Regions from separate parts of the Streptomyces sp. NPDC047974 genome, predicted to be linked through region 2. Evidence: riboswitches for the same ligand, from Rfam matches in the RefSeq annotation. Region 2 holds a riboswitch; each other region holds the start of a gene.
What was found. A riboswitch is a leader RNA that binds a small molecule or an ion and turns the genes downstream of it on or off. The one in region 2 is predicted to bind cobalamin.
Positions count from the first base shown of each region.

Region 1: it holds a riboswitch for cobalamin, as region 2 does, so the genes downstream of both, AB0E19_RS25405 (energy-coupling factor ABC transporter permease) here and AB0E19_RS34100 (ABC transporter substrate-binding protein) in region 2, are expected to answer to the same signal.
Region 3: it holds a riboswitch for cobalamin, as region 2 does, so the genes downstream of both, AB0E19_RS00310 (ABC transporter substrate-binding protein) here and AB0E19_RS34100 (ABC transporter substrate-binding protein) in region 2, are expected to answer to the same signal.

Region 1 is NZ_JBEZNU010000019.1:84,835-88,096, forward strand. It holds gene cbiQ (cobalt ECF transporter T component CbiQ) at 1-220, opposite strand, end outside; gene AB0E19_RS25400 (energy-coupling factor ABC transporter substrate-binding protein) at 227-583, opposite strand; gene AB0E19_RS25405 (energy-coupling factor ABC transporter permease) at 583-1,281, opposite strand; cobalamin riboswitch at 1,310-1,532, opposite strand; gene AB0E19_RS25410 (SDR family NAD(P)-dependent oxidoreductase) at 1,587-2,402, opposite strand; gene AB0E19_RS25415 (AraC family transcriptional regulator) at 2,580-3,262, shown strand, end outside.
Region 2 is NZ_JBEZNU010000039.1:7,087-10,348, forward strand. It holds gene AB0E19_RS34095 (iron chelate uptake ABC transporter family permease subunit) at 1-262, opposite strand, end outside; gene AB0E19_RS34100 (ABC transporter substrate-binding protein) at 370-1,410, opposite strand; cobalamin riboswitch at 1,576-1,700, opposite strand; gene AB0E19_RS34105 (metalloregulator ArsR/SmtB family transcription factor) at 1,787-2,185, opposite strand; gene AB0E19_RS34110 (heavy metal translocating P-type ATPase) at 2,280-3,262, shown strand, end outside.
Region 3 is NZ_JBEZNU010000001.1:63,332-66,593, forward strand. It holds gene AB0E19_RS00305 (TIGR03618 family F420-dependent PPOX class oxidoreductase) at 147-593, shown strand; cobalamin riboswitch at 893-1,074, shown strand; gene AB0E19_RS00310 (ABC transporter substrate-binding protein) at 1,122-2,138, shown strand; gene AB0E19_RS00315 (iron ABC transporter permease) at 2,174-3,259, shown strand; gene AB0E19_RS00320 (ABC transporter ATP-binding protein) at 3,256-3,262, shown strand, end outside.

The sequences.
Region 1 (3,262 bases), on a different contig from region 2:
AGAAGCCCAGCGGGATCCGGAAGGCCCGCCACAGCTGCCGGCCCGGCACACCGGCCGGACCGAGCAGCACGGCGAGGGTCGCCGCGGCGACCAGGAGCGCCCCCGGCCACGGCGGCAGGCAGACCGCGCACAGCGTCAGACCGAAACCGAGCAGGGCCTTCTCCGCCGGATGGCGGCGGCGCCAGCGACTGCTGTGCGCCGCCGCGTCGATCGGCAGCATCGGCGGCTACGCGCCCTTGTCCGCGCCCTGGGCGGGCACGGTGCCCTCGGCGCGGGCCGCCGCCCGCTCCTCGCCCTGCCGCCGGCCGCGCCGCAGCCCGAAGTAGTACGCGAGGACACCGGCGCCCAGCGCCGCCTGGAGCGAGAACAGCGCCGACTCGATCTCGCCGGACGGCGGCTCGTACAGCGGCGAGAACCACGGCTCGTAGTCCGGCTCGATCTCCGTGATCGCCGTCTCCGCCTCGGCGTCGGCGCCGGTGAACGGCTCCTCCTTGTGGTCGCCGAGCCCCAGCGCCAGCGGCAGCACGGCCAGCGCCGCCACCAGCAGGAGCAGCAGACCGTTGATCTTCGTGTTCCTGCTCATCACGCCGTCGCCTCCTCGCGCCGCTCCGCCTTCTTCGGCGCGGCGAGCACGCCGAGCCGCAGCAGATCGCCCTTGCTGGACTGGGTGAGCAACCGCATGACCAGGACGGTCAGCAGCCCCTCGCTCACCGCGAGCGGAATCTGCGTCACCGCGAAGATCCCGCCGAACTTGGCGAGCGAGCCCGCCACGCCGCTGCCCGGGTCGGGGAAGGCGAGGGCCAGCTGGACGCTGGTCACGCAGTAGGTGGAGAGGTCGGCGACGAACGCGCCGAAGAACACCGCCACCATCAGCGGCGCCCCGGACCGCCGGACCAGCAGATAGGTGCCGTATCCGGCCCACGGACCGACGATCGCCATCGAGAAGACGTTCGCGCCCAGCGTGGTCAGCCCGCCGTGGGCGAGCAGCAGGGCCTGGAACAGCAGGGTGATCGTGCCGAGCACCGCCATGATCGGTGGCCGGAACAGGATGGCGCCCAGCCCCGTACCCGTAGGGTGGGAGCAACTGCCGGTCACCGAGGGCAGCTTGAGTGCGGACAGGACGAAGGTGAAGGCGCCGGAGGCGCCGAGCAGCAGGGTGGACTCGGGGTTGGCGCGCACCTCGCGGGTGAGCGCGCGGACGCCGTGGACGACGAACGGAGCCGATGCGACGCCCCAGGCGGCCGCGTGGACGGGGGGCAGATACCCCTCGGCGATATGCATGATCGGGAGACCCTCTCCAGCACCTCGTGGATGGACAACGCGCCCTGGCCGGTCTCCTGGCTGACGGTAGTGCCGCCCGACTCCGCCTTCCCACCCCGCGACGGTCTCCCGCGGCGGAGCAGTGGCTTCCCCGAAGGGACGGAGCCGGACCTCCCGATCACAGTGGCGAGGGCCGCACCGGTACTGCACCGGTTTCCCGAACACCAAGGCCCTGTGACATTAGTGTGTTGACCTGCTTCATCACAATGCGGGGTCGGTCACTCGCGCTCCGAAGCACCCGGCCGGGGCGCCGCCGCCCCCCGTGCTCAGCCCTGCGCCCGCACCGACAGCTCCTGCCAGTCCGCCCAGGTCCTGAGCCGGTCGGCGTAGACCTGCGGCAGCATCTCGTTTCCCTGGGTGCCGAGGAAGACGCGCAGCGGCGGCTCGTCCGCGTCGACGACCTCCAGCAGCGCCCGCCCGGCGGCGGCCGGGTCGCCCAGGTCCAGCGTCGCGACGAACGCGCCGAGCGCCTCGCGGGCGCCGTCGTACGCCGGGATCGGCTCCGAGTGGACGGCCGACTCCCCACCCCAGTCGGTGGCGTACGCGCCCGGCTCGATCAGCGTGACCTGGATGCCGAGGTCCGCCACCTCCTGCGCCAGCGACTCGGTCAGCCCCTCCAGCGCCCACTTCGAGGCGTGGTAGCCGCCGACCAGCGGCCAGGCCGCGACGCCACCGGTGGAGGAGATCTGCACGATGTGGCCGCCGCCCTGCTCGCGCAGGTGCGGCAGCGCGGCCTGGGTCACCCACAGGGCGCCGAACAGGTTGGTCTCCAGCTGGTCGCGCAGCGCCCGCTCGGTCAGCTCCTCCACGGCGCCGAACAGGCCGTACCCGGCGTTGTTGACGACCACGTCGAGCCGGCCGAAGTGCTCCCTGGCCCGCCCGACGGCCGCGAACACCGCGTCCTTGTCGGTCACGTCCAGGGTCAGGGCGAGCACGGCGTCGCCGTACCGCCCGGACAGGTCGGAGAGGTTCCCCGCGTCGCGGGCGGTGGCGGCGACCCGGTCGCCGCGGTCCAGGGCGGCCTCGACGAACCGCCGGCCGAAGCCGCGCGACGAACCGGTGACGAACCAGACCTTGCTCATGGGTTTCTCCCTCGCGTCAGGGGCCGCACGGGGGTGCGGCCGGGCCGTCGTGGACGTCGGCCCGCGCTCCACACTAGGAAGCCCTCGCCGGACGCTCCATGACGAAAGCTCTCCTCTTTTTGCCCGTACGTCTCATCCGCTGCGACGCAAGGTGGCTCCTCGCCTACGCTCACGGCCATGGACGTACTCGCCGACATCATGGCCGCGACCCGCTTCACCGGCGTGCTGCTCAACCAGCTGCGCTCCGGCCGGCCCGACTGGGGCTGCGGGATCGCGCCCCTGCCCACCGCGGGCTTCCACCTGGTCGCCGAGGGCGTCTGCTGGCTGCGCGTGCCCGGCCGGGCGCCCCTGCGGCTCGTGCCCGGCGACCTGGTGCTGCTGCCGCACGGCGACCCGCACGAGCTGACGGGTTCTCCGGAAGCGGTCGCCGTGGCCTACCCGGACCTGGAGGCGGCCCATCCGCCGGGCCGCGAAGGCGTCGTCGACCTCGGCGGCGACGGCCCGGTCGTACGCGTCGTGTGCGGCAAGTTCGCCTACGAGGGCGTCACCGGACGGCACCCCGTCCTGGCCGCCCTGCCCCGGGTCGTCCACCTCCCCGGCATGAGCGCCGACCCCGAACTCCAGGCCACCGTACGGCTGATCGCGGCCGAGACCACCCGCCGGCGCCCCGGGGCCCAGGCCCTCGCGACGCGGCTCACCGACGTGCTGTTCGTGCAGGCGGTCCGCGCCTGGCTGGAGCGCGGCGCCGACGGCGAACCGGGCGAGCCGTCCTGGCTGACGGCCCTGCGCGACCCGCGGATCGGGACCTCGCTCTCCCTGATGCACGAGGAGCCGCAGCGCGCGTGGACGGTGGAGGGCCT
Region 2 (3,262 bases):
AGACGCCGAGGACGAAGGGGTCGGCGAGCGGATTGCGCAGCAGCGACTGCATCACCGCGCCGCAGACGGCGAGCCCGGCCCCGCACACGGCGGCGAGGAGGGTACGGGGCAGCCGCAGGTCCCAGACGATGCCCTCGCGGATCGTGCTCAGGCCGGACGGCTCCCCGCCGAGGCGTGCGGCGACGACGGACCAGGCGTCGGCGACCCGGATGTCGGCGGGGCCGAGGGTGACGGCGAGCGCGACCGAGACGCAGAGGAGCACGACCCCGGCCGCCCCGGCGAACGGCGTGAGCGCACGGGAGGACCGCGCGGAGGCGGCGGCGGAAGTGGCGGCGGAAGTGGAGGTCGAGGTCGAGGTGGAGGTGGAGGTCACTTCGCGAGCCCGTGCGTGCGCAGGGCGGCCGCCAGCTGCTCGATGCCTTCCACGGTGCGGATGGTGGGGTTCATGGCCTGGCCGCTGAGGATCACGTACCGCTTCTTCCGGACCGCCGTCATGTTCCGGGTGACCGGGTGCGACTCCAGGAACTCGATCTTCTTCGCGGCGCTCTCGGCCGACTGCGCCTTGCGGGTCAGGTCGGCGATCACCAGCACGTCGGGGTCGCGGTCGACGACCGTCTCCCAGTTGATCTGCGGCCACTCCTCCTTCGTGTCGTCGAAGACGTTCCGCACGCCGAGCGTCCCGCTGATGATCCCCGGCGCGCCGCAGCAGCCGGCCATGTACGGCCCCTGGGAGTCGGAGAACCAGTACAGGACGGACGCGTCCCCGAAGTCGGCCCCGGCCTTGGCCTTCTCCACCCGGGCGCGGAGCTCCCCGACGAGCTTGTCGCCGCGCTCCGGAACCCCGAAGATCCGTGCCAGGTCGCGGACTTCGCCGTACACGGCGTCCATCGTGAGCGGCTCGGTGCGCACGCCGTCGCCGTCGCCGCCGTTGTCCTTGCCGACGCAGTCGGCGGGGGAGAGGTACGTGGGGACGCCGAGCTTCGTGAACTGCTCGCGGGGCGCCACCCCGCCCTTGCCCAGGGTGTAGAGGAAGGAGGCGCTGACGAAGTCGGGTTCGGCGTCGAGCACCTTCTCGAACGACGGGTAGCGCTCGGCGAGCCGGGGCACGGACGCGTTCGCCTTCTCCAGGCCCTTGAGCACCGGGTCCGTCCAGGTGGCGGTGCCCGCCATCCGGTCGGCGAGGCCGAGGGAGAGCAGGATCTCGGCCGACCCCTGGTCGAGGGCGACGGCCCGGCGGGGCGCGGCGGCGACCTCGACGCGCTGTCCGCAGTTGTCGAGGCGGACGGGATACCCGGCGCCGTCCGCCGCCTTCGCTCCGGACGGGCCGGGCGACGCCGTCCCGCCGGCGCCGCAGCCGGCCGCGAGCACGGCACCGGCCACGAGCAGCACGGCGGAACGGACGGAACGCACGGAACGAGAAGAGCCGGCGGATCGGGAGGGACGGGGGGAACGGGCGGTGTGCGCGAAGGGCACGGGGAACGGCACGGGGAAGGATCCTCTGCGTCACGGCTCATGCGCGGAGCCTGATGTACGGTGCTCCCCGGGCGCCGTACGACCGCCGCCCGGGCCGCCAGCAGGTCTTCGGACTCGGGGTCGTCCGGACGGAACGCCTTCCCAGGCCCCCTCGGGGCCCAGTGGCCGATGTCCCGCCCGTCACCCTCACCGCTGCGCGTCAGTTCCGGATTCCCACCGGATTCCCTGACCTCCGCACGGACCGCGTGGATCCGTGCAGGGGTGCGACTGGCCCTGGCAAGTTACCACGACCGGATCTTGCTCCCCGGCGGGGCTACTCGCCCGCGGCGGCGCCCGTACGGGCGGCCGGCGCGTCGAGCTCGGCGGGCAGGTCGCGGACGCCGAGGCGCAGGTGCTCGACGTGGTGCAGCGCCTGGTCGAGGAGTTCGGCGACGTGGTTGTCGTAGAGGGCGTAGACGATCGAGCGGCCGTGGCGCTCGCCGGTCACCAGACCGAGGTTGCGCAGCAGACGGAGCTGGTGGGAGCAGGCGGAGGGCTCCATGCCGACGGCCGTGGCCAACTCCCCGACCGAGGAAGGTCCTTCGCGCAGGCGCGCCAGGATGTACAGCCGCGAGGGCGTGGCGAGGGCCTGGAGCGTCGCGGCGACGTCGGTGGCGCCGACCGCGTCGAGGCGCTCGCGCGTGGTGCTGGTGGCAATCGGTCCGTGGCCCATGTGACCATGATACGGACGACACCTGAAGACCTATTCATGTGTTCCTGTATGGTGGGCGCATCGTCCCGCCGGCCCCGTGAAGGGTTGCTTCGTCATGTCCTCCGTCCTGCAGAGCCCCGGGCCGCAGACCCCCGCCGCCCCGTCGCCCCGCCCCGGCCGCGTACCGCCCCGCCGGCGCACCCGCGTCCTGGCGCTGCCCGAAGCCCGCTGGGCGCTCGCGGCCCTGCTGCTCTTCCTGGCCGCCCTCCCGCTGTACCTGCTCGGCGCGCCGGCCTGGCTGTGGGGCCCGCTGTTCGCGGCCACGTACGCCACCGGCGGCTGGGAGCCCGGCTGGGAGGGCCTGAAGGCCCTCGGGGAACGGACCCTGGACGTGGACCTCCTGATGGTGGTGGCCGCGCTCGGCGCCGCCGCCATCGGCCAGGTCCTCGACGGCGCGCTGCTCATCGTCATCTTCGCGACCTCCGGCGCGCTGGAGGCCGTCGCCACCGCCCGGACCGCCGACTCCGTACGCGGCCTGCTCGACCTGGCGCCGGAGACGGCGACACGGCTCGCGGGCGACGGCACGGAGGAGGTCGTCCCGGCCGGCTCCCTCGCCGTCGGCGACGTCGTCCTCGTCCGGCCCGGTGAGCGGATCGGCGCCGACGGCCGCGTGCTCGACGGCGCGAGCGACGTCGACCAGGCCACCATCACCGGGGAACCGCTGCCCGTGGCCAAGCAGCCGGGCGACGAGGTCTTCGCCGGCACCCTGAACGGCTCCGGCGCCCTGCGCGTGCGGGTCGAGCGCGACCCCTCCGAGTCGGTGATCGCCCGGATCGTGGCGATGGTCGAGGAGGCCGCCGAGACCAAGGCGCCGACCCAGCTCTTCATCGAGAAGGTCGAGCAGCGCTACAGCATCGCCATGGTCGCCGTCACCCTGCTGATCTTCACGATCCCGCTGCTCCTGGGCTCCGACCTCCGGTCCACCCTGCTCCGGGCGATGACCTTCATGATCGTCGCCTCCCCGTGCGCCGTCGTCCTCGCCACCATGCCCCCGCTCCTCTCCGCCATGGCCAACGCCGGCCGCCACGGCGTCCTGGT
Region 3 (3,262 bases), on a different contig from region 2:
CCTGCCTGGAAGGCGCGAGGCAGTGGGGTCTCCTCACGCCTGATCGCCGCCCTCGGGGGATCGAGGGACGTGTCGGCCGTGACCACGAGTGCCGCAATCCGCGATTCCCCAGGTGGTCTTCCCGAGCCAGGTTGTACTCTCCCCGGATGACCGCGACCTTCGACGAGACCGTCCGCGCCCGTCTGCAGGCCCCCAACATCTGGTACGTCGGCACGGTGTTCGCCGACGGGGCTCCGCAGGTCAGCCCGATGTGGGTGGATCTGGAGGGGGAGGGCGAGCTGATGTTCAACACGTCGGTGGGCCGGGTGAAGGAGGAGAACCTGCGCCGCGACCCCCGCGTCTACCTCTCGCACGCGGACGCCACCGATCCCTTCGACCGGGTGCAGATCAACGGCGTGGTGTCCCGCTTCATCGAGGGCGAGGAAGCGCGCGAGCGGATGGACCGGCTGGCCCGCAAGTACCTCGGCGGCGAGCGCTACGAGTGGCTCATGCCGGGGGAACGGCGAGTCGCGGTCATCGTCCGCCCGGTCAAGGTGCGGCACGTCGTCGGGGTGGAGCGCTTCCGGCCCGGCGGCCCGGTCCCCGCTCCCTGACCGACACGCTCACCGCACACCGGTAGCCACCGCAGCGGGCGGGAGGACGCAGCCCTGTCGGCGGTGACCGGAGCGGCGGGCCGTTCCCGCGGGCGCGGCGAACAGAAGCCGATCCAGAGGACCTTGCCCAAGGGGGACGCGTCCACCCCCACCACGTCGGGGGGCGCCGCCTGACCTGGCCGCCGCATCAGCAGGGGTGTTCCGGAGCGGGGCGGCAGAGGGCGGAGCACCGGGGCGGTCGGCGTTCGCTCACGAGGGGCGTGCGGCCGAGTTCGCACGCCCTTTTGACGCGGGCGCGGTGGATCGTAGGATCAACAGGTCATCACCGCGACGGGAGACAGGAAGCCGGTGCGATTCCGGCACGGTCCCGCCACTGTGACCGGGGAGTGCACCCTTCGGCATGCCACTGCGCCGTGCGTGGGAAGGCAAGGGGAGCGTCGATCCGGGAGTCAGGACACTGGCCTGTCGCGGGCCCGATCCGAGGAGCGCGGACTCCCCAGGAGGCTTCACTTGTACGACCGTTCTCTGCTGTTCACCCCTGCCCGCCGACGCCGTGCCCTGCGCGCCGCGGCCACGGCCGTCGCCCTGTCGGCGGCTCTGCTGACCGCCGGCTGCGGCGCGTCGCAGGACGCGGCCCAGGACACGAAGGCCACGTCCCCGTCGGGCGGAGGCTTTCCCGTCACCATCGACAACTGCGGTGTGAAGACCACGTACGACAAGGCGCCCGCCCGCGTCGTCACCATCCACCAGCATCCGGCGGAGCTCATGCTCGCCCTGGGGCTGAAGGACCGCATGGTCGGCACCGCCTTCCCCGACTCCGCCGTCCTGCCCGAACTACGGAAGGACTACGAGTCGATCCCCGAACTGGCGGAGAGGGAGCCGTCCTTCGAGACCGTCCTGGACGCCGAACCGGACCTCGTGTACGGCGGCTACGGCAGCGCCTTCGACGAGAAGGCGGGCCGCTCCCGCAAGGCGTTCCGGGACGCGGGCGTCGACACCCACCTGAACCGCGAGTACTGCGGGAAGAAGCGGGTGACGATGGAGGACACGTACGAGGAGATCCGTACCGTCGGCGCGATCTTCGGCGTGTCCGACCGCGCGGACAAGCTGGTCTCCGACCTCCGGGCGCGGGTCGCGAAGGCCTCCACCGCCGTCGAGGGCGAGCCCCCGGTGCCCGTCTTCGTGTACGACAGCGGTGACAAGGCCGCCTTCACCGCGGGCGGCAAGAGCCTCGGCACCGAACTGATCCGGCTGGCCGGTGGCACGAACGTCTTCGCCGACCTCGACGACGTCTTCGGCGACGTCTCCTGGGAGCAGGTCGTCGAACGCCGGCCGGAGGTCGTCGCGATCTACGACTACGCGGGCGCCGGAAGCGTCGAGCAGAAGAAGGAGTTCCTGCTCGCCCAGCCCGCTCTGAAGGACGTGCCCGCCATCAGGAACAAGCGGTTCGTCGTCCTGCCGTTGACCGCCACCCTCGTCGGCGTGCGGTCCGCGTACGCGGTGGACGATCTGGCCCGTGGCATCCGGCCCGAGAGCTTCCGGTGACGGCCCCGGTCACCGACGCCGCCCCCGGGCGGGCCGTGCGACCGGGGAAACGGGACGACGGGCGGGCCGGGCCCGCCCGGTCGGCCCGTCTCTCCGTCGTCCTCGTGGTCCTGGCCGTCCTGCTGGTGGCCTCCGCCATGGCGGGCCTGGCGATCGGCTCGGTCCACGTGCCGCCCGGCCAGGTGTGGGGCATCGTGACGCACGCGCTGGGCGCCGACTGGGTGGAACAGGACTGGTCGCGGGCGCGCGAGACCATCGTGCTGGACGTCCGCGCGCCCCGCGTCCTGCTCGGCGCCGTGGCCGGCGCCGGACTCGCGGTCGTGGGCACGGCCCTGCAGGCCCTGATCCGCAACCCGCTCGCCGAGCCCTACCTGCTCGGGGTCTCCTCCGGGGCGTCCCTGGGCGCCGTGGTGGTGATCGTGTTCGGGGTCACCCTGTTCGGGCCGGTGTCGCTGTCGGTCGCCGCGTTCGCGGGCGCGCTCGGCGCGCTGCTGCTCGTCTACGCCACGGCCCGCACCGGCGGCAGGATCACCTCGGCACGGCTGGTCCTGTCCGGCGTGGCCATCGCCGCGGTGCTCACCGCCGTACTGGACCTGCTGCTGCTCACCACCGACCGGGGCAACGAGGCCCGCGCGGTCCTCGCCTGGACCCTCGGCGGCCTCGGCGGCGTCGGCTGGGGGACGTTGTGGCTGCCCGGCGCCGCCCTGCTGCTGGGGATCTCCGTCCTCCTCGTGCAGGCGCGCCATCTGAACCTGCTGCTCGCCGGCGAGGAGGCGGCGACCACGATGGGCCTGGACGTGGCCCGCTTCCGCGCCCGCATGTTCGTCCTGCTGTCCCTCGTCACCGGCGTCCTCGTCGCGGCGTGCGGACCGATCGGCTTCGTCGGCCTGATGCTGCCGCACATCGTCCGCCTCGCCGTAGGCGGCGACCACCGCCGCGTCCTGCCGACCGCGGCGCTCGGCGGAGCGGTCTTCCTCGTCTGGGCCGACATCGCCGCGCGCGTCGTCGCCGCGCCGGCGGAGATCCCCGTCGGTGTGCTCACGGCCTTGTGCGGCGGACCGTTCTTCCTGTGGCTGATGCGCCGCGACGCCCGCGGGACCACCGAACGGGGAAGGGCATGACCG